DNA from 3 places in the Jeotgalibaca ciconiae genome. Region 2 is predicted to be linked to each of the others. Evidence: a T-box and tRNA genes for the amino acid it is inferred to sense, from the RefSeq annotation. Region 2 holds a T-box; the other regions hold tRNA genes.
The links. A T-box is a leader RNA that pairs with one kind of tRNA and senses whether it is charged. The one in region 2 lies ahead of EJN90_RS10960 (valine--tRNA ligase), so its partner is inferred to be a tRNA-Val.
Positions count from the first base shown of each region.

Region 1: it encodes a tRNA-Val, which carries the amino acid that the T-box ahead of EJN90_RS10960 (valine--tRNA ligase) is inferred to sense. The anticodon was not compared.
Region 3: it encodes a tRNA-Val, which carries the amino acid that the T-box ahead of EJN90_RS10960 (valine--tRNA ligase) is inferred to sense. The anticodon was not compared.

Region 1 is NZ_CP034465.1:2,863,274-2,873,658, forward strand. It holds gene EJN90_RS13285 (hypothetical protein) at 1-723, shown strand, start outside; tRNA gene EJN90_RS13290 (tRNA-Glu) at 773-844, opposite strand; tRNA gene EJN90_RS13295 (tRNA-Gly) at 862-932, opposite strand; tRNA gene EJN90_RS13300 (tRNA-Phe) at 955-1,027, opposite strand; tRNA gene EJN90_RS13305 (tRNA-Met) at 1,043-1,115, opposite strand; tRNA gene EJN90_RS13310 (tRNA-Ser) at 1,146-1,235, opposite strand; tRNA gene EJN90_RS13315 (tRNA-Glu) at 1,290-1,361, opposite strand; tRNA gene EJN90_RS13320 (tRNA-Ser) at 1,396-1,485, opposite strand; tRNA gene EJN90_RS13325 (tRNA-Ile) at 1,503-1,576, opposite strand; tRNA gene EJN90_RS13330 (tRNA-Gly) at 1,589-1,659, opposite strand; tRNA gene EJN90_RS13335 (tRNA-Asp) at 1,661-1,736, opposite strand; tRNA gene EJN90_RS13340 (tRNA-Met) at 1,828-1,900, opposite strand; tRNA gene EJN90_RS13345 (tRNA-Met) at 1,941-2,014, opposite strand; tRNA gene EJN90_RS13350 (tRNA-Ala) at 2,042-2,114, opposite strand; tRNA gene EJN90_RS13355 (tRNA-Pro) at 2,139-2,212, opposite strand; tRNA gene EJN90_RS13360 (tRNA-Arg) at 2,225-2,298, opposite strand; tRNA gene EJN90_RS13365 (tRNA-Gly) at 2,317-2,388, opposite strand; tRNA gene EJN90_RS13370 (tRNA-Thr) at 2,400-2,472, opposite strand; tRNA gene EJN90_RS13375 (tRNA-Leu) at 2,485-2,566, opposite strand; tRNA gene EJN90_RS13380 (tRNA-Lys) at 2,597-2,669, opposite strand; tRNA gene EJN90_RS13385 (tRNA-Val) at 2,748-2,820, opposite strand; rRNA gene rrf (5S ribosomal RNA) at 2,843-2,958, opposite strand; rRNA gene EJN90_RS13395 (23S ribosomal RNA) at 3,120-6,037, opposite strand; rRNA gene EJN90_RS13400 (16S ribosomal RNA) at 6,249-7,804, opposite strand; gene EJN90_RS13405 (glucose-6-phosphate isomerase) at 8,248-9,594, opposite strand; gene EJN90_RS13410 (hypothetical protein) at 9,639-10,031, opposite strand; gene EJN90_RS13415 (CvfD/Ygs/GSP13 family RNA-binding post-transcriptional regulator) at 10,060-10,385, opposite strand, start outside.
Region 2 is NZ_CP034465.1:2,350,368-2,360,752, forward strand. It holds gene EJN90_RS10930 (WD40/YVTN/BNR-like repeat-containing protein) at 465-1,481, shown strand; gene rpsD (30S ribosomal protein S4) at 1,604-2,215, opposite strand; gene EJN90_RS10940 (septation ring formation regulator EzrA) at 2,603-4,321, shown strand; gene EJN90_RS10945 (cysteine desulfurase family protein) at 4,420-5,559, shown strand; gene thiI (tRNA uracil 4-sulfurtransferase ThiI) at 5,573-6,787, shown strand; gene tpx (thiol peroxidase) at 6,876-7,367, shown strand; T-box leader at 7,411-7,636, shown strand; gene EJN90_RS10960 (valine--tRNA ligase) at 7,854-10,385, shown strand, end outside.
Region 3 is NZ_CP034465.1:1,264,950-1,275,334, forward strand. It holds gene EJN90_RS05835 (PFL family protein) at 1-308, opposite strand, end outside; gene EJN90_RS05840 (ACT domain-containing protein) at 322-594, opposite strand; gene EJN90_RS05845 (glycoside hydrolase family 3 protein) at 674-1,873, opposite strand; gene EJN90_RS05850 (PLP-dependent transferase) at 2,004-3,092, opposite strand; gene EJN90_RS05855 (MalY/PatB family protein) at 3,089-4,285, opposite strand; gene EJN90_RS05860 (5-methyltetrahydropteroyltriglutamate--homocysteine S-methyltransferase) at 4,295-5,443, opposite strand; T-box leader at 5,519-5,749, opposite strand; tRNA gene EJN90_RS05865 (tRNA-Leu) at 5,954-6,037, opposite strand; tRNA gene EJN90_RS05870 (tRNA-Cys) at 6,077-6,147, opposite strand; tRNA gene EJN90_RS05875 (tRNA-Gln) at 6,154-6,225, opposite strand; tRNA gene EJN90_RS05880 (tRNA-His) at 6,236-6,308, opposite strand; tRNA gene EJN90_RS05885 (tRNA-Trp) at 6,321-6,391, opposite strand; tRNA gene EJN90_RS05890 (tRNA-Tyr) at 6,406-6,486, opposite strand; tRNA gene EJN90_RS05895 (tRNA-Phe) at 6,491-6,563, opposite strand; tRNA gene EJN90_RS05900 (tRNA-Asp) at 6,608-6,680, opposite strand; tRNA gene EJN90_RS05905 (tRNA-Val) at 6,683-6,755, opposite strand; tRNA gene EJN90_RS05910 (tRNA-Glu) at 6,841-6,912, opposite strand; tRNA gene EJN90_RS05915 (tRNA-Ile) at 6,923-6,996, opposite strand; tRNA gene EJN90_RS05920 (tRNA-Gly) at 7,009-7,079, opposite strand; tRNA gene EJN90_RS05925 (tRNA-Asp) at 7,081-7,156, opposite strand; tRNA gene EJN90_RS05930 (tRNA-Met) at 7,248-7,320, opposite strand; tRNA gene EJN90_RS05935 (tRNA-Ser) at 7,351-7,440, opposite strand; tRNA gene EJN90_RS05940 (tRNA-Glu) at 7,495-7,566, opposite strand; tRNA gene EJN90_RS05945 (tRNA-Ser) at 7,602-7,691, opposite strand; tRNA gene EJN90_RS05950 (tRNA-Ile) at 7,733-7,806, opposite strand; tRNA gene EJN90_RS05955 (tRNA-Met) at 7,851-7,924, opposite strand; tRNA gene EJN90_RS05960 (tRNA-Pro) at 7,958-8,031, opposite strand; tRNA gene EJN90_RS05965 (tRNA-Arg) at 8,044-8,117, opposite strand; tRNA gene EJN90_RS05970 (tRNA-Leu) at 8,128-8,213, opposite strand; tRNA gene EJN90_RS05975 (tRNA-Gly) at 8,254-8,325, opposite strand; tRNA gene EJN90_RS05980 (tRNA-Thr) at 8,333-8,405, opposite strand; tRNA gene EJN90_RS05985 (tRNA-Leu) at 8,427-8,508, opposite strand; tRNA gene EJN90_RS05990 (tRNA-Lys) at 8,539-8,611, opposite strand; tRNA gene EJN90_RS05995 (tRNA-Val) at 8,684-8,756, opposite strand; rRNA gene rrf (5S ribosomal RNA) at 8,865-8,980, opposite strand; rRNA gene EJN90_RS06005 (23S ribosomal RNA) at 9,077-10,385, opposite strand, start outside.

The DNA of each region.
Region 1 (10,385 bases), 510 kb from region 2:
CTTGGCTCAAAAACCGATGCCTTTCATTTTTATCCTTTCTTTTTATTATATCTTTTCCTTTTAACAATGGGTCTCTTAGAAAGATATCTAATGAAAAAGCAACAGGGTACGATACAATCTTCTCTCTTTTTTCGACGTGTCTTCCTAGTAGTACTGGCTTTTCTTCTTATTCTCTTATTTGTAGCTATAAATTGGTTGGCTGTATTCTTACTTTTACTATATGGTTTGTTTATTTTTATAGCATATCATCCGCAAATAAGTTTAGAACAAACAGAGTTCTTCTATATTTTACAATTATTTTTTAAAGCTATCATTTTAAATCTAGTGGCCTATTACTTTCAAACAAACTTCATTTCTATCACGCTTCTATCATATTTATTACCAAACCTTTTTTTGATTAGCACGGTGATTTTTTTACAACAAAAGAAATTATTTACTAGCGTGTCATTAAGCGATCTTTATCCAAAAACAATTTACACAAAATTTAAACCCCTTATTTTTATTTTCTTCTTTATCAGTATTGTTATAGTTTTTATAATTTTCCATATTAATAATACTCCGATTATAAAACAAATTTTATTCTCTATTCTTTTATTGATTTTCATCCTGCCTGTAACAATTAAGTCTTTCCGTAGTAAGATAAAACAAGATAATTATTTATCATTAATCGTATTTGTTTCTTTAACAGCCTATGCTCTCATGCTTCAACATCCAATGAATTAGAAAAAAAGGCAGTCTGCTTTCTTAAAAGAAAGTAGACTGCCTTTTTTTATGACCCGTACGGGATTCGAACCCGTGTTACCGCCGTGAAAGGGCGGTGTCTTAACCGCTTGACCAACGGGCCTCATCATTAAACTTATAAGCGGGTGAGGAGAATCGAACTCCCGACAACAGCTTGGAAGGCTGTAGTTTTACCACTAAACTACACCCGCATAACTACAAAATAAAAATAAATGGCTTGGGACGGAATCGAACCGCCGACACCTTGAGCTTCAATCAAGTGCTCTACCAACTGAGCTACCAAGCCTCTTCAAACATACAATTGCGGGGGCAGGACTTGAACCTGCGACCTCCGGGTTATGAGCCCGACGAGCTGCCAACTGCTCTACCCCGCGATAATAAAAATGATAAGCCGATTAAGGCAAAGGAGGATAAGGGATTCGAACCCTTGCACGCTTTTACACGCCTGACGGTTTTCAAGACCGTTCCCTTAAGCCGGACTTGGGTAATCCTCCGAAGTAAATAATTAAAATAGCATACTTTATCATAGTTATAAACAATCATGATAATGACCCGTACGGGATTCGAACCCGTGTTACCGCCGTGAAAGGGCGGTGTCTTAACCGCTTGACCAACGGGCCAATTTAGGTTAGGTGTTTCGCTTGCTTCACATTACGGAGAAGGAGGGATTCGAACCCTCGCGCCGCTATGAAACGACCTACACCCTTAGCAGGGGCGCCTCTTCAGCCTCTTGAGTACTTCCCCATTATCTAACACTTATATGGGCCTAAATGGACTCGAACCATCGACCTCACGCTTATCAGGCGTGCGCTCTAACCAGCTGAGCTATAGGCCCTTACTATTTAAAAGCGGGTGAGGAGAATCGAACTCCCGACAACAGCTTGGAAGGCTGTAGTTTTACCACTAAACTACACCCGCGTGGCGGTTCCGACGGGATTTGAACCCGCGATCTCCTGCGTGACAGGCAGGCATGTTAACCCCTACACCACGGAACCACTTTGCGTAAAAATATTTATTAAGAATATTCCTTGGACTAACATCCAAGTATGCCATGATTGTAAGTTATCAAACTAACAATCATGCTAATTGCGGGGGCAGGACTTGAACCTGCGACCTCCGGGTTATGAGCCCGACGAGCTGCCAACTGCTCTACCCCGCGATAATAATATATTCTATATTATTGCATAAAAGTTATGCAATAGCGGCGGAGGGGATTGAACCCACGACCTCCCGGGTATGAACCGGACGCTCTAGCCAGCTGAGCTACACCGCTGAAAATCTAACATTCTACTATAAAAAATGGAGACTAGCGGGATCGAACCGCTGACCTCCTGCGTGCAAGGCAGGCGCTCTCCCAGCTGAGCTAAGCCCCCAAAGAGGTAATAAAATCCTTTTAATCGGGAAGACAGGATTCGAACCTGCGACCCCTTGGTCCCAAACCAAGTGCTCTACCAAGCTGAGCTACTTCCCGTACTAATAAAAATGCACCCAGCAGGAGTCGAACCTGCAACCGCCTGATTCGTAGTCAGGTACTCTATCCAATTGAGCTATGGGTGCTTCAAAACAAAATAAAAGAGCGGAAGACGGGGTTCGAACCCGCGACCCCCACCTTGGCAAGGTGATGTTCTACCACTGAACTACTTCCGCAGTTAGATAGATGCCGGCTAAAGGACTTGAACCCTCGACCCTCTGATTACAAATCAGATGCTCTACCAACTGAGCTAAGCCGGCTAAATGATTGGATGCGGGTGAAGGGACTTGAACCCCCACGCCTCGCGGCGCTAGATCCTAAATCTAGTGCGTCTGCCAATTCCGCCACACCCGCATGTTTTGTTTTTTTATTTGTAAAAGTAAATGAGTCATGCAGGGCTCGAACCTGCGACCCTCTGATTAAAAGTCAGATGCTCTACCAACTGAGCTAATGACTCATTATATGAAGTTTACCGCGAGCACTTGCTCACGTCCATCATGTCCGTAAGCTGCTAATGCAACAATAGGCATGATAATGGAGGTTAACGGGATCGAACCGCTGACATCCTGCTTGTAAGGCAGACGCTCTCCCAGCTGAGCTAAACCTCCAATATTTAAAAAATAAAAAAATGCGCGGCAGCGTCCTACTCTCACAAAGGGAAACCCTTCACTACAATCGGCGCTAAGAAGCTTAACTTCTGTGTTCGGGATGGGAACAGGTGTGACCTTCTTGCCATCGCCACCGCACATTGTCATGGCTGTTGCTGCTTCAGCTGCTTACAGACATGATACACTTGGGCTTCGCCCACAGTGATCCCTCTTTATTTCAGGAACTTCGTTCCCTCAAAACTGAATAGCCAACATGATCTACCGGAAAGAAACCATTCTTCCGCCTTACCGTCTGTTTCTTGGTTAAGTCCTCGACCGATTAGTACTGGTCCGCTCCACACATCGCTGCGCGTCCACTTCCAGCCTATCTACCTGATCGTCTCTCAGGGGTCTTACTCATTTAAAATGATGGGAAATCTCATCTTGAGGGGGGCTTCACGCTTAGATGCTTTCAGCGTTTATCCCTTCCACACATAGCTACCCAGCGATGCTCTTGGCAGAACAACTGGTACACCAGCGGTGTGTCCATCCCGGTCCTCTCGTACTAAGGACAGCTCCTCTCAAATTTCCAACGCCCGCGACGGATAGGGACCGAACTGTCTCACGACGTTCTGAACCCAGCTCGCGTGCCGCTTTAATGGGCGAACAGCCCAACCCTTGGGACCGACTACAGCCCCAGGATGCGACGAGCCGACATCGAGGTGCCAAACCTCCCCGTCGATGTGAACTCTTGGGGGAGATAAGCCTGTTATCCCCAGGGTAGCTTTTATCCGTTGAGCGATGGCCCTTCCATGCGGTACCACCGGATCACTAAGCCCGACTTTCGTCCCTGCTCGACTTGTCTGTCTCGCAGTCAAGCTCCCTTCTGCCTTTGCACTCTGCGAATGATTTCCAACCATTCTGAGGGAACCTTTGGGCGCCTCCGTTACATTTTAGGAGGCGACCGCCCCAGTCAAACTGCCCGACTGACACTGTCTCCCTGCCCGATAAGGGCAGCGGGTTAGAGTGTTCCTGCCACAAGGGTAGTATCCCAATGGCGCCTCCATCGAGACTAGCGTCCCGACTTCTACGGCTCCTACCTATCCTGTACATGTGGCAGAAACAATCAATATCAACCTGCAGTAAAGCTCCATGGGGTCTTTCCGTCCTGTCGCGGGTAACCAGCATCTTCACTGGTACTATAATTTCACCGAGTCTCTCGTTGAGACAGTGCCCAAATCGTTACGCCTTTCGTGCGGGTCGGAACTTACCCGACAAGGAATTTCGCTACCTTAGGACCGTTATAGTTACGGCCGCCGTTTACTGGGGCTTCAATTCGAAGCTTCGCCTTGCGGCTAACCTCTCCTCTTAACCTTCCAGCACCGGGCAGGCGTCAGCCCCTATACGTCATCTTTCGATTTTGCAGAGACCTGTGTTTTTGATAAACAGTCGCTTGGGCCTATTCACTGCGGCTGACCTTGCGGTCAGCACCCCTTCTCCCGAAGTTACGGGGTCATTTTGCCGAGTTCCTTAACGAGAGTTCGCTCGCTCACCTTAGGATACTCTCCTCGACTACCTGTGTCGGTTTGCGGTACGGGCAGTTGGTTTCTTACTAGAAGCTTTTCTTGGCAGTGTGGCATCGGGAACTTCGGTACTCAATTTCCCTCCCCGTCACAGCTCATCCGTGCGGGGGAAAGCATTTGACTCTCCCCCGGACTCACTGCTTGGGCGTGCTCTTCCAATCGCACGCTTTCCTTAGCCTCCTGCGTCCCTCCATCGTTCAAACAAAAACAACTGGTACAGGAATATCAACCTGTTGTCCATCGCCTACGCCTGTCGGCCTCGGCTTAGGTCCCGACTAACCCTGGGAGGACGAGCCTTCCCCAGGAAACCTTAGTCATTCGGTGGACGGGATTCTCACCCGTCTTTCGCTACTCATACCGGCATTCTCACTTCTAAGCGCTCCACCGGTCCTCACGGTCCGGCTTCTCTGCCCTTAGAACGCTCTCCTACCACGGAACCCCAATGGGTTCCATCCACAGCTTCGGTGATCTGTTTAGCCCCGGTAAATTTTCGGCGCAGGGTCACTCGACTAGTGAGCTATTACGCACTCTTTAAATGATGGCTGCTTCTGAGCCAACATCCTAGTTGTCTGTGCAACCCCACATCCTTTTCCACTTAACAGATACTTGGGGACCTTAGCTGGTGGGCTGGGTTGTTTCCCTTTCGACTACGGATCTTATCACTCGCAGTCTGACTCCCGGACTTGAATCCATGGCATTCGGAGTTTATCTGAATTCGGTAACCCGAGAAGGGCCCCTAGTCCAAACAGTGCTCTACCTCCACGATTCGTTGATCCGAGGCTAGCCCTAAAGCTATTTCGGAGAGAACCAGCTATCTCCAGGTTCGATTGGAATTTCTCCGCTACCCACACCTCATCCCCGCACTTTTCAACGTACGTGGGTTCGGTCCTCCAGTGCGTATTACCGCACCTTCAACCTGGACATGGGTAGGTCACCTGGTTTCGGGTCTACGACCACATACTCATTCGCCCTGTTCAGACTCGCTTTCGCTGCGGCTCCGCCTTTTCGGCTTAACCTCGCATGGGATCGTAACTCGCCGGTCCATTCTACAAAAGGTACGCCATCACCCCTTAACGGGCTCTGACTACTTGTAAGCACACGGTTTCAGGTACTATTTCACTCCCCTTCCGGGGTGCTTTTCACCTTTCCCTCACGGTACTGGTTCACTATCGGTCACTAGGGAGTATTTAGCCTTGGGAGATGGTCCTCCCGGATTCCGACGGAATTTCTCGTGTTCCGCCGTACTCAGGATCCTGGTAGAGCTGCGTTGGATTTCGCATACGGGGCTGTTACCCTGTCTTGCGCGGCTTTCCAGCCGGCTTCTGCTATCCATTGCAGTCTCACGTCCCAGTCCTACAACCCCAGAGAGCAAGCTCTCTGGTTTGGGCTTTTCCCGTTTCGCTCGCCGCTACTCAGGGAATCGATTTTTCTTTCTCTTCCTGCAGGTAATGAGATGTTTCAGTTCCCTGCGTCTACCTCAAACACGCTATGTATTCACGTGTTTGTAATATCCTATCAAAGATATTGGGTTGCCCCATTCGGAAATCTCCGGATCAATGCTTACTTACAGCTCCCCGGAGCATATCGGCGTTCGTCCCGTCCTTCATCGGCTCCTAGTGCCAAGGCATCCACCGTGCGCCCTTATTCACTTAACCTGTGGTCAAGCTTCGGCCATTGCTGGCCTTTACTATCGAACGTTTTCGTTAAAAAATCGTCCAACGTGTAACGCGGTAAAATGTTTTGGTTTCTTACTTTGTATTTCATGTTATGCTATTCAGTTTTCAAGGAACAAAGATTCATTGAGAGTTGACCTCTCAAAACTGAACAAGAATGATGAACTTCGGCAGGTTCCGTTAAATTCCTTAGAAAGGAGGTGATCCAGCCGCACCTTCCGATACGGCTACCTTGTTACGACTTCACCCCAATCATCTATCCCACCTTAGGCGGCTGGCTCCCGTAAGGGTTACCCCACCGACTTCGGGTGTTACAAACTCTCGTGGTGTGACGGGCGGTGTGTACAAGACCCGGGAACGTATTCACCGCGGCGTGCTGATCCGCGATTACTAGCGATTCCGGCTTCATGCAGGCGAGTTGCAGCCTGCAATCCGAACTGAGAATGGCTTTCAGAGATTCGCTTGCCCTCGCGGGTTCGCTGCTCGTTGTACCATCCATTGTAGCACGTGTGTAGCCCAGGTCATAAGGGGCATGATGATTTGACGTCATCCCCACCTTCCTCCGGTTTGTCACCGGCAGTCTCACTAGAGTGCCCAACTGAATGCTGGCAACTAGCAATAAGGGTTGCGCTCGTTGCGGGACTTAACCCAACATCTCACGACACGAGCTGACGACAACCATGCACCACCTGTCACCTTGTCCCCGAAGGGAACCTCCCATCTCTGGGAATGGCAAGGGATGTCAAGACCTGGTAAGGTTCTTCGCGTTGCTTCGAATTAAACCACATGCTCCACCGCTTGTGCGGGTCCCCGTCAATTCCTTTGAGTTTCAGCCTTGCGGCCGTACTCCCCAGGCGGAGTGCTTAATGCGTTAACTGCAGCACTGAAGGGTGGAAACCCTCCAACACTTAGCACTCATCGTTTACGGCGTGGACTACCAGGGTATCTAATCCTGTTTGCTCCCCACGCTTTCGAGCCTCAGCGTCAATTACAGACCAGAGAGTCGCCTTCGCCACTGGTGTTCCTCCATATATCTACGCATTTCACCGCTACACATGGAATTCCACTCTCCTCTTCTGCATTCAAGTTCCCCAGTTTCCAATGACCTTCCACGGTTGAGCCGTGGGCTTTCACATCAGACTTAAGGAACCGCCTGCGCTCGCTTTACGCCCAATAAATCCGGACAACGCTTGCCACCTACGTATTACCGCGGCTGCTGGCACGTAGTTAGCCGTGGCTTTCTGGTCGGGTACCGTCAAGGCAGGAACAGTTCCTTTCCTGCTTGTTCTTCTCCGACAACAGAGTTTTACGATCCGAAAACCTTCTTCACTCACGCGGCGTTGCTCCGTCAGACTTTCGTCCATTGCGGAAGATTCCCTACTGCTGCCTCCCGTAGGAGTTTGGGCCGTGTCTCAGTCCCAATGTGGCCGATCACCCTCTCAGGTCGGCTACGTATCATCGCCTTGGTAGGCCGTTACCCTACCAACTAACTAATACGCCGCGGGTCCATCCCTAAGCGACAGCACAAAGGCCGTCTTTCCTTCCCCCTCCATGTGGAGAGGGAAACTATGCGGTATTAGCACCCGTTTCCGGATGTTATCCCCCGCTTAAGGGCAGGTTACCCACGTGTTACTCACCCGTTCGCCACTAACGTCATAAGGAGCAAGCTCCTTAATCGGTTCGTACGACTTGCATGTATTAGGCACGCCGCCAGCGTTCGTCCTGAGCCAGGATCAAACTCTCATGTTAAATGTGGACTCTTGTACAGAAATCCGACATGATAAGCTGAATAGCTCTTTTTTTTGCTGACTTAATGTTTGCGGTACAAAGTACCGGCTTTATTGTGTGCATCTTCGAAAAGATGCCCTGCACGTTTGGTTCGTTCATTCTTTGTTCAGTTTTCAAAGGTCAAATCCGCTATCACGTATTAGGTGTAACTCTCTTCGTGACAACTTCTAAATATTAACACGACTAGATATAGATGTCAACAACTTTTTTAAAAAGTTTTTTTGTCTATCTCTCGAAGCGACTCAAACATAATAACATGCATCAGAATCTTTTGTCAACAATAAAGAAATAAAAAACTCATATCTGCAAGAATAAGTATAGCATACCTTTGAAAGCCCTGTCAATTTAAACAAAAAAACAAACACACCTTCCGTTACAGAAGGTGTGCTGCAGTATCCGCCAAATTATAAGCGTTCGTTTAACTCTTCAGCTAATTCTTCAAATCCTGGTTTCCCTAATAACGCAAACATATTTTTCTTATACGCTTCTACTCCTGGTTGGTCAAACGGGTTAACGCCATTCAAATAACCGGAGATGCCAACCGCAATCTCAAAGAAATAAATCATGTATCCTAAAGTATATTCATCCATTTTAGGGATAGTAAGTAATAGATTCGGAACATCCCCATCAGTATGAGCAAGGAGCGTACCTTGGAAAGCTTTCGTATTTACGAAATCTATTTCTTTGTCTTCAAGATACTTTAATCCATCTAAATCTTCTTCTAATGTAGGTATAGTAATATTTTTACGAGCGTTGTCTACTTTGATAACTGTCTCGAAGATATTGCGACGTCCATCTTGAATATATTGTCCCAGCGAATGAAGATCAGTTGAGAAGTTCGCACTAGAAGGATAGATTCCTTTTTGGTCTTTCCCTTCTGACTCACCAAATAACTGTTTCCACCATTCAGAAAAATATTGCATACCTGGTTCATAATTAATTAATAATTCTGTTACTTTACCTTTACGGTATAATAAATTTCGAATGGCAGCATATTGATATGCACCATTTTTATTTAAATCAGGATTTGAATATTCTTTTTGAGCATCTTTTGCTCCTTGCATAATTGTATCGACATCTGCTCCACTTACTGCAATTGGCAATAAACCAACAGCTGTTAAAACAGTAAAACGTCCACCAATATCATCTGGAATAACAAATGTTTCGTATCCCTCTACATCTGCTTCATTTTTAGCAGCACCTTTTTCTTTATCCGTAGTAGAATAAATACGCTTCACAGCTTCTTCTTTTCCATATTTTTTAATTAATAGTTCTTTAAATACACGGAAAGCGATAGCAGGCTCAGTTGTTGTTCCTGATTTAGAAATCATATTGATTGAAAAATCACGGTCTCCAATTACTTCGATCAAATCAGCAAGGTACGTTGAACTGATGCTATTACCAGCAAAAAATATTTGCGGTGTCTTCCGGTCTTCATTAGTCTGTACGTTATAGAATGTATGATTTAAAAAATCAATTGCAGCTCTCGCGCCTAAGTATGATCCACCAATACCAATAACCACTAATACTTCAGAATCATTTTGGATTTTTTTCGCTGCAGCTTTAATCCGATCAAATTCTTCTTTATCATATTTCTCTGGCCACTCAATCCATCCAGTAAAATCGTTACCAGGACCGGTTCCCTCGCGTAAAGCCTTATCTGCTATTGTAACTTGGTCTTGTAAATAGTCTACCTCATACTGGCCAAAAAACTTTGTTGCTTTTGAGTAATCAAATTGAATATGTGTCATTATTTAATTTCCTCCATTTGCCTTTATATTTATAAAATAATAAATTAACTTCTATAAATTGGAACAACATTTGAATCACATTCATTTAGAAGGTCCGCCATATCTTTTGCTCGTCGCCAAATGATACTTTCGCTTCCATTTAATAAAAGTATTTCATTATCTGGACGTTCAACTAAATCAAATACAAATAATGGGATAGTACGTTCTTCTCCTTTTATATTCGTTAAATCCATCAAACGCAGAGATTCTGAATCAACCGTCACATGGCTAAGTAACGAATCCATTATAATACCCATCGGAAATTTTGTTCCTTCTTCGATTTTCTCAAAAAGAAAAGATAGATCATCTTCTGTTTTTCGAACGAGAAAGAAGGTTTCTCCTTGTTGGTTTGTGACCATGATCGTTCCTGCAACTTTCTTGTTTTCTGCCATGACCATTCATCTCTCTTCCATCATTAAAAGTCTTTTATATATCATTCATATTAGAAATGCGCTTTTTTTCATCCAATTTAGCTTCTTCAATCCAAGTAGGCATTTTTTCTCGTAGTGTTTCAAATCCGATTTGAGGCGTATACCTTCTTCGTCTATGCTTTTTTCGTTGTGGGTAAGGTGGTATTGGCAGCTTTTCCATTGCACGTAAAGAAAGACTGATTTTTTTTGTATATTCATCAATATCGATAATTTTCGCTACTACTTCATCATTAACTTGAATCATTTCATCTAGATCAGTTACATAACCATGTTTACATTCTGAAATATGAATGAGCCCTTGGATATTCATATCAAGTGCAA
Region 2 (10,385 bases):
TTAAGAAATCTAATGGAAATTTGAAATGGTTGTTAAATTTTCTTGTCTTCGTACTATGAGAAGTGCTTCTATGAAAGTAGAGACACTTCTCTTTTTATCGTGTAAGGAACGGTTTATAATTTTTTCGGCCCTTAAAGTCTAGATACCCAGTCCCCCCGACTTGTTTGACTTTTATCAGGTAAAACTACCCATTAAAATGAAAACTTCCCTTGATAAAAATAACTAATCAGGTAAAGCCTTCTTTTTTATCCCCTCCTTTCCTTGATAACCACTATTTATCAAGGAAAGAGGCCATTAAAATTCTCTAATTGCCTTGATAGACCATTCACCGCCGGAAATAAATTAACTCTATTTGCTATAACAGTTATAATAAAGGAGAGGGAATGTAACCAGACTAAGATTAAATCCAGATAATTGTAAAACGAGCAAAATTAGAGAATTGCCAATATTTGGAGGTGTTAATAATGACAATCGGTTATTTAGTTATGCCACATGCCATTGTCCAAATTGAAGAAGTGGAAGAAAATTGGAAGTTAGTAGAACGTAGGATTGAACAAGTGCAATTTGAGTGTTTAGCATTTGATCCTCACGATGTAAAACGGATGTATGCAGGAACATTTGACCATGGTCTATGGGTCTCTGATGACGGCGGGAAACAATGGCGAGTTGCTGGTAAGGGGATTAATTCTTTTCGGGTTTCAGCAATTGCAGTCAGTCCAGTTGAAGTGATAAATGGAAGAGGAGTCGTTTGGGCCGGAACCGAGCCAAGTCGTCTTTATCGTTCGGAAGATGGTGGGGAAACGTGGACAGATTGTCCGGCTTTACTAGATCTTCCTTCCCAATCCAGCTGGAGTTTTCCACCAAGACCAGATACCCATCATGTTCGTTGGATTGAAGCTGATCGATTTAATCAAGATAAAGTTTTTGTGGGAATTGAATTAGGTGGTGTGATGAGAAGTCTCGATAAAGGATTGACTTGGGAGGATAGAAAGCCGGGTTCTCAGTTTGATTGTCACACAATGGCTACCCATCCCAAGAGAGAAGAACGTATCTATGAAGCGGCTGGCGGCGGTTTTGCTCAATCGCGGAATGGCGGAGAAACATGGCAGACGGAGAATAAGGGATTAGATCCCTTTACTTATTTAGTCAATATTGCAGTAGCTGCGGATCAGCCAGATTGTATACTTGTATCAGGAGCGAAAGGACCACGGCAGGCTTATCAGGCTGAACAAGCACACAGCGTTATTTTGAAGAGAGAAGATAATCAAAATTGGAGACTTATTGAAAAAGGACTTCCAGAGGCGGAAGGAATGACAGTTTCAGCATTAGCTAATTCTCCCACGGAACAAGGAGTATTTTATGCAGCAAATAATAAGGGTGTCTTTCGAAGTGAAACGTATGGAGAAAATTGGGAGAAGCTCCCGTTGAACTGGCCAAAAGCGTATCATGATTTGAGAATGAAGCAGCTCTTAATCAGATGAAGACGATTGCTTTAGTTTTTGTGAAGTAATTTTTCACAGAGAATCTTATGTGCTAAAAGATGGGTAAAAAAATAAGTATAGATTCCACTTAATGCGGATTCTATACTTATTAATTTTAAAGATTAACCTAATTTGTTGTAGTACTCAACGATGTAAGACTCATCAATATCAGCTGTTAATTCTTCACGTAATGGAAGACGGTTCAGAGAACCTTCTAATGTTTCAGTGTCAAAAGTGATGAATTCTGGACGACCAAATAGTGCGTCTACTGCAGCACGGATTGTAGTCATTTCTTTTGATTTTTCACGAACAGCAATTACTTGACCAACTTCCACTTGGTAAGAAGGGATGTCGATACGTTTGCCATCAACTGTAATGTGACCATGGTTTACCAACTGACGAGCTTGACGACGAGTTGAAGCCAATCCCAAACGGTAAACAACATTATCTAAACGACGTTCTAGAAGAACCATGAAGTTTTCACCATGTTTACCTTCAGTCATTTTACCAGCTTTTTTAAATAAAGTAGCAAATTGACGCTCGTTTAAACCGTACATATGACGTAGTTTTTGTTTTTCTTGTAGTTGTAATCCATATTCAGAAAGTTTTTTACGGCTTGTTGGGCCATGTTGACCTGGTGCATAAGGACGACGTTCTAATTCTTTACCTGTACCTGAAAGTGAAATGCCTAAGCGGCGAGATTTCTTCCAGCTTGGTCCTGTATAACGTGACATAATTTTATTCCTCCAATAATGTTTGTTTGGAGTAAAATAATTTGTTTGAAAGCTCAGCAGTGCGTGCAGTTTATCCTTCAATCTTCACCTTATGCAGCCGACAGGGTACGCAATTGAACCTAGATAGGCGATAAGCTGTTGACGCGGAAGCTTTACTTTCGCTGCATTATTTTACACGAAGATTATCATAGCATGCTTGGTAAAAATATGCAAGAAAAAGTCTGGAAAATCACGAAAAATTAAAAGTTAAATAAAATTTAGATTCTTTCCTCAAAAAACGTGAAAGGCTTGCTTTTTTTATGAATTCTTCTATGATATACTGAATGTTGACATCGTGGCCAGCTTTAGAAGAAAGTGGCACCAGTTGAATAGACGGAGGATTCTTAAATGGACTTAATATATTGGTTAGCAGGTATTTTTATCATTGTCTTGATAGGATACGGAATAGTTTTTTACTTAAATCGAAAACAAGCAAATCGCGTTAAAGAGCTTGATGAAAAGAAATTTAAAATGATGGCAATACCAGTAGCCGACAATTTGTATACATTGAAACATCTTAATTTAACCGGTCAAACAAAGCGTACCTACGAAAGTTGGCAAGCAACTTGGCAGACGGTTACCCGTTTTCAATATCCAGAGATTGAAGCAGCTTTATTAAGCGCAGAACAGAGTATTCAGCAAATGAACTTTGTAAAAGCTAAGAAAGCAACTGAAAATGCAGAAAAATTAATCGGTGAAACAAATAGTAGCGTAGAAAAAATAAACAAAGCGCTGGAGGCATTGTTGGAAAGTGCCCAAGAAAATCGCAAAGAACTTGAGGATGTTCAAGAGCGGTACAATGTAATAAGAAAACAATTGCTTGCCCATAGCTTTACATTCGGACCTTCAGTAGAAACACTGGAGAAAAACTTGAATTATATGGAGTTGGACTTTTCTAAATTTAACTCATTGACGAACGAAGGCGACCACATGGAAGCAAAAGAAATCTTAGATCGTATCGCAGAAGATTTAACATTAATGGAAGATTTAATTGAGAAGATTCCTGAATTAAACAAAAAGATAAAAGAAGAATACGAAGAACAAATCCATGATTTAGAAGAAGGATACGAACGTTTAGTCAGTGATAATTACGTATTCGATAAAGTGGATGTACCTGAAAAGATTAAAGACATCGAAGCGGTTATTAAGGACGTAAAAGATTCTATTGCTTTAGCTGATATAGATGAAGCACAGAAGAAAATGGATAAAGTTGAACGTAAAATCGATGACTGCTATGCGGTTATGGAGAATGAGATGGCAGCTAAAGAATTTGTTGACCGCCATCAATCAAACTTATCACGAAAAATGGATCATGTATTGCAGAGCAATCGTTATGTGTTATTAGAGATTGATCGTGTATCTCAGAACTTCTTTTTAAATCAAAATGAGTTAGCTCGTGCAGAAGACTTTGAAGAGCAGCTGCTAAAAGAAAATGAAGCATTGCGTTACCATGAAAAAATGTTGTCTGAGCACCAAATTGCTTATTCTCTAGCAAAAAGTTATTTTGAGAAATTAAGCCAAAAACTAAGCGAGATGGATAAAGAACAATCTGATTTAGTCGCAAAATTAAGCAATTTGCGTAACCGTGAAAAAGAAGCAAAAGATTCAGTTGATTTGTTTGAAATGGATATGCGTAATATGAAGCGTACTTTGGAAAAACAACATCTTCCAGGTTTGCCGAAAGTTTATCTGGATTTATTCTTCGCAGTTTCTGATCGTATCGAAGATGTTTCGGCAAAATTAAACCGAGTGAAAATCGACATGGATGAAATAGAATCACTAGTGAAAATGTGTGAAGAAGATATTGAAATGTTGGAGAACCGCACACAAGAAATTTTAGATAATGCAAACTTGACAGAATATACCATACAGTACGCGAATCGCTATCGCCATTCTAATCCGGAAGTGGAACGAGCAATTGCAGAATCTTTGCGATTATTCCAAGAAGAATATGAGTTTGAAAAATCATTAGAAATAATGAAAGATATTTTGAATAAGATTGAACCAGGAGCTGCTAAAAAAGTAGAAAATGGTTATTTTGAAGATAAATCCCGTAAATCATTTTAAAAAGAATTTGATAAAGAATGTGTGGATGAAAGCTGAGACGTAGATTTCTACTTATGTCTCAGCTTTAGCTTTGTATTAGAATAGAAAGAGTGAAAAAAATGATTTATTTTGATAATAGTGCTACAACATACATGTATCCAGAAGCATTGGATACCTATGTAAAAGTCAATCAATCCTTCTTTGGCAATCCTTCCAGTCTGCACAAGCTCGGGACGCTAGCAGATAATTTGCTGCAACAATCACGTAAGCAAGTAGCAGACTTATTGAGCGTTTCTCCGAAAGAGATTTTTTTTACGAGCGGTGGAACAGAAGGGGATAACTGGGTGATCAAAGGCACTGCCATGGAAAAAAGAATGTATGGAAAACATTTGATCACATCCAGTATTGAACATCCTGCCGTTTCAAGATCGATGCAACAATTAGAGAAGTTGGGTTTTGAAGTAACTTATTTGCCAGTTAATAAAGAAGGTTTGATTTCTGTGACGGATTTGAAAGAAGCTATTCGGGAAGATACGATTCTAGTTTCTCTTATTGCTGTTAATAATGAAGTGGGTTCAATCCAACCTATCAAGGAAGTGGGGGAATTGTTGAAGAATCATCCAACAATCCATTTTCACGTAGACGCTGTTCAAGCAGTAACAGAGTTTAATCAAATTTTATTGCATCCTAGAATCGATTTTCTTGTGTTGTCTGCTCATAAATTCCATGGACCAAAAGGAGTCGGGATTGTCTATAAAAAGCATGGAAAACGAATTGCACCCTTGCTGTCAGGCGGCGGGCAAGAATCGGGCGAGAGAAGTTCAACTGAAAATATTGGCGGAATTGCAGCAACGGCTAAAGCGCTTCGGATGACAATAGAAAGAAAAGAGGCAGCTCGCCAAAAAGAGCTGGCAATTCGAGATTATATCCGATCATTTTTAGAACAATATCCTAATGTTCAGTTGTTTAGTCATGAAGAAGGAGCTGCTCATATTCTATGTTTTGCTTTGCAGGGTGTCCGTGGTGAAGTGATGGTACATGCTTTTGAACAAGAAGACATAATCATCTCTACTACCAGTGCCTGCTCAAGTAAAAAAGGAGAGGTACCTGCCACCTTAGAGTCGATGAGTGTACCTTCGGAATGGTCAAAATGCGCCGTGCGATTAAGTTTCGGCGAGGAAAACACCATGGAAGAAGCCAAACGGTTTACTGAAGTATTTAAACAGTTACATAAAAAATTTAACATTATTCAAAAATAGAGAGGAATTCACTATGGAAACACGTATCCAAATTCGCTTCGGTGAATTATCTACTAAAGGTAGAAATAAAAGAAGATTTATTCAAAAACTTGCACAAAATATTCGTTTCGCTACCAAGGAATTCAGCCAAATAAAAATTAAACCGGACCATGATTTTATCTTTTTAGATTTAAATGGGGCAGATGAAAAAAGCGTCATTGAAAAATTGAAAGATGTTTTTGGGATTCAAAGCTTTTCGCCTGTTTATGTTTTACCGCGCGATTTCGAAACAGCACGAAAATTTATCGTTGATTTAGTAAATGATATGGAGCCAGCCGGAAAAACATTTAAAATTGCTACTCGTCGTGCAGACCATAGTTACGAACATGATACAAATTGGTTGAATGCTGAGTTTGGCGCTGCCGTTTTAGAAAGTATCCCAGAAATAGCTGTTCAAGTAAAAAAACCAGAAATAACTGTGCGGGTAGATGTAAAAAAAGAACACTTTTTGATAAGTACGAAAAAGTATCAGGGAGCTGGAGGATTGCCAGTGGGAACAAGCGGCAAAGGAGTCATTATGCTTTCTGGCGGAATTGATTCCCCTGTTGCGGGCTATCTTGCAATGAAACGTGGCGTGGAAATTGAAGCTGTTCATTTCCATAGTCCGCCTTACACAAGTCCACAAGCGCTGCAAAAAGCAAAAGATTTAACTGCAAAATTAACTCGTTACGGAGGAAATGTCCAGTTTATCGAAGTTCCTTTTACAGAAATTCAAGAAGAAATTAAAGCAAAAGTACCAGAAGGTTATTTAATGACAGTTACAAGAAGAATGATGTTGCGCTTAACAGATGCGATTCGCGAACAAAGAAATGCTTTAGCGATTTTTAATGGGGAAAGTTTGGGGCAAGTTGCTTCGCAAACGTTGGAAAGTATGATTGCCATCAATGATGTGACAAACACCCCCATTATCCGTCCTGTAGCAACACTCGACAAGCAAGAAATTATCGATATCGCTCAAAAGATTGATACGTTCGATTTATCAATTCAACCTTTTGAAGATTGCTGTACCATTTTTGCACCGACTGCACCAAAGACAAAACCACGAGCGGATAAAGCTCGTTATTATGAAGATAAATTAGATGTAGATGCTTTAATCCAGCGTGCTATGGATGGGTTGGTCATAACAAATATTACTTCAGAGTTATCCAGCCAACAACAAAATAAAGATACTTTTTCTGGGTTATTATAACTTGCTTCATCGAAATAAAAAGAGTTATTCCTTACTTTTCCAAACAAACTTGGTATAATGAAGATATTGAGACGAGGAGGAATCGAATATGAAAATTACATTTAAAGGTGAGCCAATAGAGCTTGAAGGAACGCAACCAACAGTTGGAGAGAAAGCTCCAGCATTTTCATTGAAGAACACAGCAGGGGAAGAAGTAAGCACAGAGAGTTTAGCTGGAAAAGTTACAATTTTAAGTGTCTTCCCGAATATCAATACGAGTGTTTGTGATAAGCAGACGCGTGAATTTAATGAAGTTGCTTCTGATATTGAAGGGGTTCGTCTAGTTTCCGTATCAAAAAATACCAATGAAGAATTGACAGAATGGTGTGCTGCAAAGGGATTGCAAATGGAGATGCTCTCGGATGACGGATCGTTTGGTAAAGCATTTGGCGTTTACATTCCTGAGGTTGATTTGTTGGCACGCAGTGTCTTTGTTATTGATGAGAATGGTTTAGTCGGTTATAAAGAAATTCTTCCAGAATCAGGTGGACCTGAGCCAAATTATGAAGCGGCAGTAGAAGCTGCAAAAGATTTAGTTTAAGATATTGTGATTTCTGTTGACAGATGATAAACTAGTAAAGAATATTGATGCGATTGTACAAGGAAGAGTAAACTAAAATTTGATTATGAAGAGAGAAAAGCATAAGGTGGGAGCTTTTTTAATCAATTGGTTGAACGTAGCCTTAGAAGCAAATAGAGTGAAGGCTTATTAGCTGAGTAGCTTTATTCGGAGACTTCTCCGTTACCAAAAATGAGAGATGGGGGAAACCCTGTAAGCTTAGGTGGTACCGCGATTGATTCGTCCTGCATTTTATGTAGGGCGATTTTTTTATAGACTAGGGGATTATAAGTTCAGCCAACAATGTCTGGCTCCCAAGTCCTGACCTAATGAAAAAAAGATAAATTTGCCCCATTGCGCGCTTCGCTGCTCATTCAGGGTCAAATTTCCTATTTTTTCATAGGTCAAGGCGGACTTGTCCGCTTTTCTTAATTGATAAGAAACCAGCAGAAAGAAAGGAAGAAAAATATGTCGATTGATCATACAATGTCAACGAAATACCAACCAAATGAAGTTGAAAAAGGAAAATATAAAAAATGGGTGGAAGAGAGACTATTCCGTCCAAATGGAAATCCAGATGCAAAACCATATTCAATTGTAATTCCCCCTCCAAATGTTACAGGACGGTTGCATTTAGGGCATGCTTGGGACGTTAGCTTGCAAGATATGCTGATTCGGATGAAGAGAATGCAAGGATATGATACTCTATGGCTTCCAGGCATGGATCATGCAGGAATTGCAACACAAGCAAAAGTAGAAGCAAAATTGGCTGAACAAGGAGTTTCTCGTCATGATTTAGGTCGTGAGCCTTTCATTGATAAAGTCTGGGAGTGGAAAGAAGATTACGCTTCTGTCATCCGTGATCAATGGGAAAAAATGGGGATTTCTGTAGATTATGAACGAGAAAGATTCACATTAGATGATGGTCTATCCGATGCAGTGCGTAAAGTATTTGTTACTCTATACGAAAAAGGCTTAATTTATCGTGGGGCTTATTTAATCAACTGGGATCCGCAAGCACAAACGGCTTTATCAGATATTGAAGTAATCCATAAAGATGTAAATGGTGCTTTTTATCATTTCCGTTATCCATTAGCGGATGGGAGCGGCTTTGTTGAGTTGGCAACGACTCGCCCAGAAACCATGCTAGGTGATACCGCAGTAGCAGTTCATCCAGAAGATGAACGTTATGAGGACCTTGTTGGGAAAACCATCCTTCTGCCATTGATGAATCGGGAAATTCCGATTATTACAGATGATTATGTAGATAAGGATTTTGGAACAGGTGTAGTGAAGATAACACCCGCCCATGATCCTAATGACTTTGAAGTAGGTTTGCGTCACCATTTACCACAAATAAATGTCATGAATAAAGATGCTACGATGAACGAAGAAGCTGGTAAATATGCAGGTATGGATCGCTTCGAAGCAAGAAAAGCAGTCGTAAAAGATATGGATGAACAAGGGTTCTTAGTGAAAGTAGAAGAAATGGTTCATAGTGTAGGCCACTCTGAAAGAACAGATGTAGTTGTTGAACCATTAATTTCAACACAATGGTTCGTTAAAATGAAACCACTAGCTGAAAAAGCAATACAAAATCAAGAAACAGATAATAAAGTAAGTTTCTTCCCAGATCGATTTGAAAATACCTTTATACGTTGGATGGATAATATTCATGATTGGGTAATTTCTCGTCAGTTGTGGTGGGGACATCAAATTCCAGCATGGTATCACAAAGAAACAGGTGAAATGTATGTAGGAATGGACGCTCCAGAAGATATTGAAAACTGGGAACAGGATCCAGATGTATTAGATACATGGTTCAGCTCCGCTCTCTGGCCCTTTTCAACGATGGGATGGCCAGATGAAGACGCAGCTGACTACAAACGCTATTTCCCAACTAGTACATTAGTAACAGGTTACGATATTATTTCTTTCTGGGTAAGCAGAATGATCTTCCAATCATTAGAGTTTACAGGAGAACGTCCTTTTGAGAATGTATTGATTCACGGTTTGATTCGTGATGAACAAGGCCGCAAAATGAGTAAATCTCTTGGTAACGGAATTGATCCAATGGAAGTCATTGAACAATACGGTGCAGATGCACTAAGATGGTTCTTGGCAAATGGTTCTTCCCCGGGGCAAGACGTTCGCTTTAGTTATGATCGAATGGATGCCGCTTGGAACTTTATCAATAAAATATGGAATGCAAGTCGCTATGTTTTAATGAACTTGGATGGTTTAAGTTATGAAGACATTGACTTGAGCGGAGAAAAAACTCTGGCAGACAAGTGGATTCTATCCAGCTTGAACCGAACAATTAGAAAAGTAACCGACTTATTTGAAAAATTTGAATTTGGCGAAGCAGGACGTATTTTGTATCATTTCATTTGGGATGAATATTGTGATTGGTATATCGAAATGACGAAAGAAGTGTTGCAGGGAGAAGACGAAGCAGCAAAACACACTGCTCGAAGTATCTTAGCTCACGTACTAGATAATATTTTACGTTTGCTGCACCCAATCATGCCTTTTGTTACAGAAGAAATTTGGCAAAATGCTCCTCATGAAGGAAATTCGATTGTAACAGCTGCTTATCCGACTGAAGACGCTGAAATGGTTGACCCTGATGCTGAAAATGCGATGGAAAAACTCATTGGTTTAATTCGTGGGGTGCGTAACATACGCAATGAAATGAACACGCCTATTTCAAAACAAGTACCGATGCAAATAAATGTAATGGATGCAGAAACAGAAGCGGTTTTCAAAAATAATAAAGCGTACATTATTCGTTTTTGTAATCCATCTGAATTAGAAATTGGTCAAAATCTAGAGGTAGCTGGAGAAAGCGTAACGGCTGTTATTTCTGGTGGCGAAGTGCGGATGCCGTTAGCTGGCTTAGTGAAACTGGAAGATGAAATCAAACGTCTGGAAGGTGAAGCTGAGAAACTTCAAAAAGAAGTAGATCGTGTCGTTAAGAAACTGGGCAATGAAAAATTC
Region 3 (10,385 bases), 1.1 Mb from region 2:
GCTTTATCCAATGTCTTCGCAAAAGCTACATAATCAGTGTCCTGTGAAGCTCCTGCCACAAGTGCAATTGGTGTAACCGAAATTCGTTTATTGATAATCGGAATACCTAAGTTCTGTTCAATCTCAGTTGCAACAGCCACTAAATCTCTTGCATAAGAGGTTATTTTGTTATAAATTTTTTCTCTTGCCTTTTCCCCATCAGAGTCCGCACAATCTAAAAGGGAGATCCCCATTGTGACCGTACGAATATCCAATTTATCTTCTGCAATCATTTGGATAGTTTCTAAAATATTTTCTTGACGATTCATTTTTCCACCTACTTTACAAGCTATGCATCGCATTAAAAATCTCTTCAGACTGAATGCGGATGACAAGCTGCTCTCTTTCTTCTACTGCTTTCATTTGTTCCTGTACTTCTGGAATCGTTAAAGAAGAACCCGAAAAGTCACATAACAAAATCATTGTAAAGTATTCTTCCATTAAAGTTTGGGAAATATCCAAGATGTTCACTTCTACTTCCGCCAACTTCGTACTCACACTTGCTACAATTCCTTTATGATCCTTACCTGTTACCGTAATAATTGCTTTCATCATTTCTCCTCGCTTTTCAACATAAATAGATTGAATGCATTATACCACAGACTTTCTCATCAAAATATCCTTTTCACAAAAGCTATTCAATTATTTCTAATTGTAATTTAATTTTCAAAATACGCAATACTGCTTCGTTAATTTGTTCTTCGGCTATTCTTCCTTCTTCAACAGCAGAAATAACCGCTGATACTTGAGCAGGAAACTCTGAACTAATCAATATATCGTTCCCAGCTAAAACCGCTAATACAGCAGCTTCTTCCGTTTCCGCAAACAAACGTAAACCATCCATAATCAGATCATCCGTCATAACAATCCCATCGAATGACAAATTTTCCCGCAACAATTGATTGACCTCAGGAGAAAGCGACGCAGGCATGGTTTCATCCACACTCGTAATGACATTATGCGCAACTAATACAGCTGAGGCGCCGGCCTCAATTCCAGCTTGAAATGGTAAAAAGTCCCGTTCGATAAATGTTTGAAAGTCCCGTTCGTCATAAGCAATCCCTGTATGGGTATCCATGTTATTTCCATAACCAGGAAAGTGTTTGATTACACTGGCAACTTTTTCATCTTGAGACAGCTTGACTGCTGTTTTCACAAATTCAGCCACTTCATTGGGATCCATTGAAAAAGCACGACTATAAATAAAATCTGTTTCTTCAAGAGGAACATCTGCTACTGGAGCTAAATTCATATTTAATCCCAGTTCCTTCAAAAGTAATGCTTTTTCTTGCTCCTGCGCTCTTATCTCTTCCCATCCATCCCATACAAATGCTTCTTGTGGTGAAAGAAACGGCTCAGAGCGATATTGTTCAAAAGAACTGACTCGAGTTACTTCTCCGCCTTCTTCATCCACCGCCATAAATAAATCGATTGGCATCGAATTCTGTATTGCTTGTATTTCTTCTGCAACGGTTTCTGGTATCTTTTCACTAAAGTCCTTTGCGAACCAAATATAACCTCCTAAATGATATTGTTGTGCCAAGTAATCAGCATCTTCATCCGGCAACCTTGCTAAGAACATTTGGCCGACTTTCTCTTCAAGAGATAGGTCTTCTAAAATCACTTGAGCACGGTCCTCATTGTTATTTTCAGGATCCGTTGTTTCTTTTGATTCAACTGATTCTGATGATTCATCTTCAATCGAACTTTCTACCGATGAGATAGTTGAACTACTTTGTTCATTACTAGAATCATCTCTTTGACAACCAGCTAAGAAAAATAGCAAAAGAATAAGTAAAAGAAAATATTGACTGCGATGATCGTTCTTTTTCATTTAAACCACTCCTCATTATAGTAAGGACAACATCTATTTACAGTACTACGATAACTTTTTTTCACTTAGAACACCAGTAAATCAGTCAAAAAAATAGACCAACGAATCTCTCGAGACGCTGGTGTATTCTTTACTTGCTTTCTAGTGCTTGCTTTAAATCTTCCACTAAATCATCTGCATCTTCAATCCCAACCGAAATTCTCAATAAATCCTCTGTTAATCCATAAGATTCTCTCAGTTCTTTCGGTACATCTGCATGTGTCTGAGTAGTAGGATAAGTAATCAAACTTTCCACACCGCCAAGACTTTCTGCAAAAGTAAATACCTTAATCGATGATAAAACAGAAGCAACTCGCTCTTCTTCCTGAAGTCGAATGCTGATCATAGCACCTTTTCCAGGATACAGAACTTCTTTTATTTGTGGATGTTTTTTTAATGCATCAACAATCTTCTGCGCGTTACTCTCTTGACGATCTAACCGCAAAGGCAAAGTTTTCAAACTACGAATGAACAACCAACAATCAAAAGCTGACAAAGTAGGTCCAGTTGTATTTGAGAGCCACTGTAACTTTTCCCCAATCGTTTCATCGTTTGTTACAACAACTCCTGCAAGTACATCATTGTGTCCCGTTAAATATTTTGTTCCAGAATGAACGACGATTTGAGCGCCTAATTCAAGTGGACGTTGTCTCAAAGGAGTTAAGAAAGTGTTGTCAACAATCAGTATGGCATCTACTTCCTTTGCGAGTACACTCACTTTTTCCAAATCAATTTCTTGCATTAATGGATTCGTGGGAGTTTCTACAAAAACAGCATCAATTTCTGAGGTCAATAGATTTTTCAAATCTTCCAAGCTAGTAAAATAATGAAATTTTGCAATCCTTTTATCTTCAAGTTCTTTAAAATAACGAAAACTTCCGCCATACAAATCCCTCGATACTAAAAACTCAGATCCTGCGGGAAATAATTGAAAGACTAGTTGAATCGCACTCATGCCAGAACTGGTAGCAACTGCCTGTGTCCCTCCCTCTAATACAGAGAGTCCTTTTTCTAAAATATCTCTCGTCGGATTATTGGTTCTCGTATAATCATAGCCCGTACTCTGCCCTAATCCCGGATGAGCAAAGGTAGACGATAAATAAATAGGAGGACTCACAGCGCCTGTCGTTGGATCTTCATGATTTCCTATCTGTGCCAAAAAAGTATTAAAATTACTCAATTAAACTCCCCCTCATAACTCTCTAACGCCTCCACCAACTGATCGACTGCTTGTTTCAATATTGTCGGTGTCGTTGCCAAATTCAGCCGAATGAAACCTTCACATTCTTCAGAAAACCATTCGCCATAGTCAACCGCTAGCTGTGCCTTTTTTTGTACAATTTCTTTTATTTTTTTTCTAGGAATAACCGTCGTTAAATCAATCCAAGCGAGATAGGTTCCCTCTAATGGAGATACTATAATGGCTGGAAACTTCTTGAGACGATTAATTAATATTTCATAATTTAAACGAATGACCCCTAACAAACCATCCAGCCATTCTTCTCCTGTTTCATAGGCTGTCTGACCTGCCAGCTGACCTAACAAATTATTTTCCGTTTGTTGATAAAATATAATCCGCTGATCAAACTGTCTTCGTAATTTATCATCAGGGATGATAATGTGTGAATGTAATAAACTTGCTAAGTTAAAAGTTTTAGATGGTGCATTACAAAGAATCAAACAATCATGAAAACTACCATCAGCAATATTCAAGGTCGATACAAACTTCTTGTTTCCAACTCCAAAATCCTGATGAATTTCATCGGCAATTACTAACACACCATGCTTTTTACAAAGTGACAAAACTTCCAACAATTCATCCTCATCCCATATTCTTCCCACTGGATTATGAGGTGAACAAAGTATAAACAACTTTGGCTTTTCGACTCTTAATTTTTCTTCAAAATCTTTTAAATCAAATCGATACTGCCCATTTTCAGATTTTAAAGGAGAAACGACTAATTTTCTTTCCGTATCTTTAACAGCATGGAAGAATGGATAATATACTGGCGGTTGAATAAGCACTCCGTCGCCTTTTTCAGAAAAACATTGGATTAAATGATAAAGGGATTGTACAACGCCAGTTGAGAAGCGAAGCCACTCTTTTTGAAGATGAATATTATGACGCTTTTCTTGCCAAGCTGAAAAAGAACGAAAGTAATCTGCATTATCTAGAGAGTAACCAAAAACCCCATGTTGGATTCGATTAATTAGTGCATTTGTCACAGTTTCTGGCGTTTGAAACTCCATATCTGCGACCCACAGCGGCAGTAAATCAGCATCTTCAAATCGTTCTTCTAAGGCGTCCCATTTCAAAGATTCTGTATTACGACGCTCTTTTTGATAGCGATCAACAAATGCATCAATAGCCATATTCTCTACCTACTCTCCCCATACTTCTTGTGCGATTGATTTCACTAGAGCAATTTTAGCCCATTGTTGTTCCTCAGTAATAATATTTCCCTCTTCGGTTGAAGCAAAGCCACATTGTGGACTTAACGCTAATTGATTTAAATCAATATATTGCGCTGCTTCATGAATACGATTAATAATTGTTTGACGGTCCTCGAGTTCTCCATCTTTTGAGGTAATCAAACCTAATACAACCAACTTATCTGGACTGACTAATTTTAATGGTTCGAATCCACCTGAACGATCAGAATCATACTCTAAATAATAAGCATGTACATTTTCTTTATTAAACAAAGGATCCGCTACAAAATCGTATGGACCAGCAGAAGCATATGTAGAATGGTAATTTCCACGACAAACATGTGTATTCACAATTAAGTCATCTGGAAGCCCGTCAATCACTGCATTATTAACGGATAAGTACAATTCCTTAGAAGCGATGCGAACGTCTAATTCTGTTTGTCCTTCTGGAACTGGGATTCCTGCTGGAAGTGGTGCAACTAACATTCCCCAAGTACAGTCGTCTAACTGAATTGAACGTGCTCCTTCGTTGTAAATATCTAAAATAACTTGTTTGTATGCAGCAACTAAGTCTGCTATCAGTTCTTCATTTGTAGCGTAGAATTTTCGAACGTCTTCTAAATTGTCATCTCGGAATAATTCCACCAAGATTTGTGCAGGCGCGGGAATTGTCTGTTTTACTTGTATACCCTTACTCACATGGTCACGAACAAATTTGTAATCCTCTACAAAGGGATGATTCTCGCAACTAATTTTTCCGCTTATCGTTACTGTTCCTGGACGGGTCTCTTCACCATGAAATAAATAACCCTGTGCTGGAATTTTAAACTCTACTCCTTGTAATCCCCAGAAAAAGTCTAAATGCCACCAGCTGCGGCGAAATTCTCCGTCACTAACGGCTTTCAATCCTGCTTCTTCCTGCTTTTTGATTAATTTAATAATTTCTTTATCTTCTACCTCTTTTAATTCTTCCGCTGATATCTCGCCTGAATTGAATTTAACTCTTGCTTCTTTCAATTCTTCTGGTCTTAAGAAGCTTCCCACTGTATCATAGCGAAACGGAGAGATTTTACGTTCTGTAAATGTTTGTATTGTCATTTTTATTTCCTCCAATTAATGAATGTTATTTTTTTCAATAAAAAAACCGTCCCTCTGTCATACATACTTGTACAACAAAGGGACGGATTAATTCCGTGTTACCACCCTAGTTCATGTTATTCTCGCGAATAACATCTCAACGATTCCTATTGAAATCGCGCAATATAACGGTTGCGACCGTTCAAAAGGCGTGAACCTTTTTGAAAACTCAGAGCTCATCTTCACCTACTCACTCAGTACCCTTTCTCACCGAACCGGGTTCTCTTGCCTGACTTTATAAGCTACTCTTCTCTTCAACGTTTAATTTTTGTTAAAATGAAAATTCAATTAGATATAAATGAAATTATATGGTTAATAACGATAATTGTCAACCACCAAATTTTAATTTTATACTTTAATCAAATGGAGAGTATAATATCAAGCATTTCTGTTTTTTAAAAAAGAAGAAACACAAAAAGGAGTTTACACACTGAATTCAGTGTGTAAACTCCTTTCAAAACATTTTAATAATACCGGCGGCCGGGGTCGAACCGGCACGCCCTCGCGGGCACTGGATTTTGAGTCCAGCGCGTCTGCCTATTCCGCCACGCCGGCAAGATATTATTTATGCAAATTTTTCATCCCTTTTGGGAAAGGCGGTAACCGGATTTGAACCGGTGATGAAGGTTTTGCAGACCTCTGCCTTACCACTTGGCTATACCGCCGAAATACTGGGGTAGCTGGATTCGAACCAACGAATGACGGAGTCAAAGTCCGTTGCCTTACCGCTTGGCTATACCCCAATAAAAAAAGGGCGACTGATGGGAATCGAACCCACGAATGCCGGCGCCACAAGCCGGTGCGTTAACCACTTCGCCACAATCGCCACAATCCAAAACAGGGGTAGCAGGAATTGAACCCACACCAACGGTTTTGGAGACCGTTGTTCTACCTTTAAACTATACCCCTAAGGACGTAAAAAATGGAGGGGGGCAGATTCGAACTGCCGAACCCGAAGGAGCGGATTTACAGTCCGCCGCGTTTAGCCACTTCGCTACCCCTCCAAGGTGGCTTGGGACGGAATCGAACCGCCGACACCTTGAGCTTCAATCAAGTGCTCTACCAACTGAGCTACCAAGCCAAAAATATAAGGTTTACTCTGAGCTTTCACTCAATTAAAATAAACGGTTCCGACGGGATTTGAACCCGCGATCTCCTGCGTGACAGGCAGGCATGTTAACCCCTACACCACGGAACCAATGGAGGTTAACGGGATCGAACCGCTGACATCCTGCTTGTAAGGCAGACGCTCTCCCAGCTGAGCTAAACCTCCAATAAATATTAAAAAAAGAAACACGATAGACTTATGTCTAAGTATACCATACTTTTGCATCGTTAAAACGATAACTTTATGGTAATGACCCGTACGGGACTCGAACCCGTGTTACCGCCGTGAAAGGGCGGTGTCTTAACCGCTTGACCAACGGGCCTAAAAAATAATGGGCCTAAATGGACTCGAACCATCGACCTCACGCTTATCAGGCGTGCGCTCTAACCAGCTGAGCTATAGGCCCTTACTATTTAAAAGCGGGTGAGGAGAATCGAACTCCCGACAACAGCTTGGAAGGCTGTAGTTTTACCACTAAACTACACCCGCGTGGCGGTTCCGACGGGATTTGAACCCGCGATCTCCTGCGTGACAGGCAGGCATGTTAACCCCTACACCACGGAACCACTTTGCGTAAAAATATTTATTAAGAATATTCCTTGGACTAACATCCAAGTATGCTATGATTGTAAGTTATCAAACTAACAATCATGCTAATTGCGGGGGCAGGACTTGAACCTGCGACCTCCGGGTTATGAGCCCGACGAGCTGCCAACTGCTCTACCCCGCGATAATAAAAATGATAAGCCGATTAAGGCAAAGGAGGATAAGGGATTCGAACCCTTGCACGCTTTTACACGCCTGACGGTTTTCAAGACCGTTCCCTTAAGCCGGACTTGGGTAATCCTCCGAAGTAAATAATTAAAATAGCATACTTTATCATAGTTATAAACAATCATGATAATGACCCGTACGGGATTCGAACCCGTGTTACCGCCGTGAAAGGGCGGTGTCTTAACCGCTTGACCAACGGGCCTTTAAAAATGTCAATCATAATTTCATAAAAGAAAACGGAGAAGGAGGGATTTGAACCCTCGCGCCGCTATGAAACGACCTACACCCTTAGCAGGGGCGCCTCTTCAGCCACTTGAGTACTTCCCCAATCAAAGACTGATTTTCTTTGCTGCAATTTCATGCTGCAATGGACCTTGCAGGACTCGAACCTGCGACCGGACGGTTATGAGCCGTCTGCTCTAACCAACTGAGCTAAAGGTCCAGGCTCTTAAGTGTAACCTTTTCTGAACGTCCATTTTGTAAAAATAGCGGCGGAGGGGATTGAACCCACGACCTCCCGGGTATGAACCGGACGCTCTAGCCAGCTGAGCTACACCGCCAAAAAACAATAATAATGTTGAGTTATTATTAAATCGGGAAGACAGGATTCGAACCTGCGACCCCTTGGTCCCAAACCAAGTGCTCTACCAAGCTGAGCTACTTCCCGTACTAATAAAAATGCACCCAGCAGGAGTCGAACCTGCAACCGCCTGATTCGTAGTCAGGTACTCTATCCAATTGAGCTATGGGTGCATAAGAAAAATGCCGAGGATCGGGGTCGAACCGATACGGTGAAAACTCACCGCAGGATTTTAAGTCCTGTGCGTCTGCCAATTCCGCCACCCCGGCAGTATAATATTAAAATATAAGGATTCTTACTTCCTTATGAAGCGGAAGACGGGGTTCGAACCCGCGACCCCCACCTTGGCAAGGTGGTGTTCTACCACTGAACTACTTCCGCAAACAGATGCCGGCTAAAGGACTTGAACCCTCGACCCTCTGATTACAAATCAGATGCTCTACCAACTGAGCTAAGCCGGCATATATTTTTTATAAAACAAGTGCGGGTGAAGGGACTTGAACCCCCACGCCTCGCGGCGCTAGATCCTAAATCTAGTGCGTCTGCCAATTCCGCCACACCCGCGTTTCTTCTTATATTTATGATAAAAAGAAATGAGTCATGCAGGGCTCGAACCTGCGACCCTCTGATTAAAAGTCAGATGCTCTACCAACTGAGCTAATGACTCAAAGGAAATACTGTAAGCTATTCCTAAGTTCATCATGTTCGTAAGCTGCTAACGCAACAATAAGCATGACAATGGAGGTTAACGGGATCGAACCGCTGACATCCTGCTTGTAAGGCAGACGCTCTCCCAGCTGAGCTAAACCTCCATAATGTAAAAAATATGTAAACAAGAGTTCCTGAATATAATACAATATTCTGAGTTGCTCTGCAAGTAAAAACTTTAACTATAGTAAAATAATTTTAAAAACATTTTTGCGCGGCAGCGTCCTACTCTCACAAAGGGAAACCCTTCACTACAATCGGCGCTAAGAAGCTTAACTTCTGTGTTCGGGATGGGAACAGGTGTGACCTTCTTGCCATCGCCACCGCACATATCTTGTTTTCAAAGGAACTTCGTTCCCTCAAAACTGAATAGCCAACATGATCTACCGGAAAGAAACCATTCTTCCGCCTTACCGTCTGTTTCTTGGTTAAGTCCTCGACCGATTAGTACTGGTCCGCTCCACACATCGCTGCGCGTCCACTTCCAGCCTATCTACCTGATCGTCTCTCAGGGGTCTTACTCATTTAAAATGATGGGAAATCTCATCTTGAGGGGGGCTTCACGCTTAGATGCTTTCAGCGTTTATCCCTTCCACACATAGCTACCCAGCGATGCTCTTGGCAGAACAACTGGTACACCAGCGGTGTGTCCATCCCGGTCCTCTCGTACTAAGGACAGCTCCTCTCAAATTTCCAACGCCCGCGACGGATAGGGACCGAACTGTCTCACGACGTTCTGAACCCAGCTCGCGTGCCGCTTTAATGGGCGAACAGCCCAACCCTTGGGACCGACTACAGCCCCAGGATGCGACGAGCCGACATCGAGGTGCCAAACCTCCCCGTCGATGTGAACTCTTGGGGGAGATAAGCCTGTTATCCCCAGGGTAGCTTTTATCCGTTGAGCGATGGCCCTTCCATGCGGTACCACCGGATCACTAAGCCCGACTTTCGTCCCTGCTCGACTTGTCTGTCTCGCAGTCAAGCTCCCTTCTGCCTTTGCACTCTGCGAATGATTTCCAACCATTCTGAGGGAACCTTTGGGCGCCTCCGTTACATTTTAGGAGGCGACCGCCCCAGTCAAACTGCCCGACTGACACTGTCTCCCTGCCCGATAAGGGCAGCGGGTTAGAGTGTTCCTGCCACAAGGGTAGTATCCCAATGGCGCCTCCATCGAGACTAGCGTCCCGACTTCTACGGCTCCTACCTATCCTGTACATGTGGCAGAAACAATCAATATCAACCTGCAGTAAAGCTCCATGGGGTCTTTCCGTCCTGTCGCGGGTAACCAGCATCTTCACTGGTACTATAATTTCACCGAGTCTCTCGTTGAGACAGTGCCCAAATCGTTACGCCTTTCGTGCGGGTCGGAACTTACCCGACAAGGAATTTCGCTACCTTAGGACCGTTATAGTTACGGCCGCCGTTTACTGGGGCTTCAATTCGAAGCTTCGCCTTGCGGCTAACCTCTCCTCTTAACCTTCCAGCACCGGGCAGGCGTCAGCCCCTATACGTCATCTTTCGATTTTGCAGAGACCTGTGTTTTTGATAAACAGTCGCTTGGGCCTATTCACTGCGGCTGACCTTGCGGTCAGCACCCCTTCTCCCGAAGTTACGGGGTCATTTTGCCGAGTTCCTTAACGAGAGTTCGCTCGCTCACCTTAGGATACTCTCCTCGACTACCTGTGTCGGTTTGCGGTACGGGCAGTTGGTTTCTAACTAGAAGCTTTTCTTGG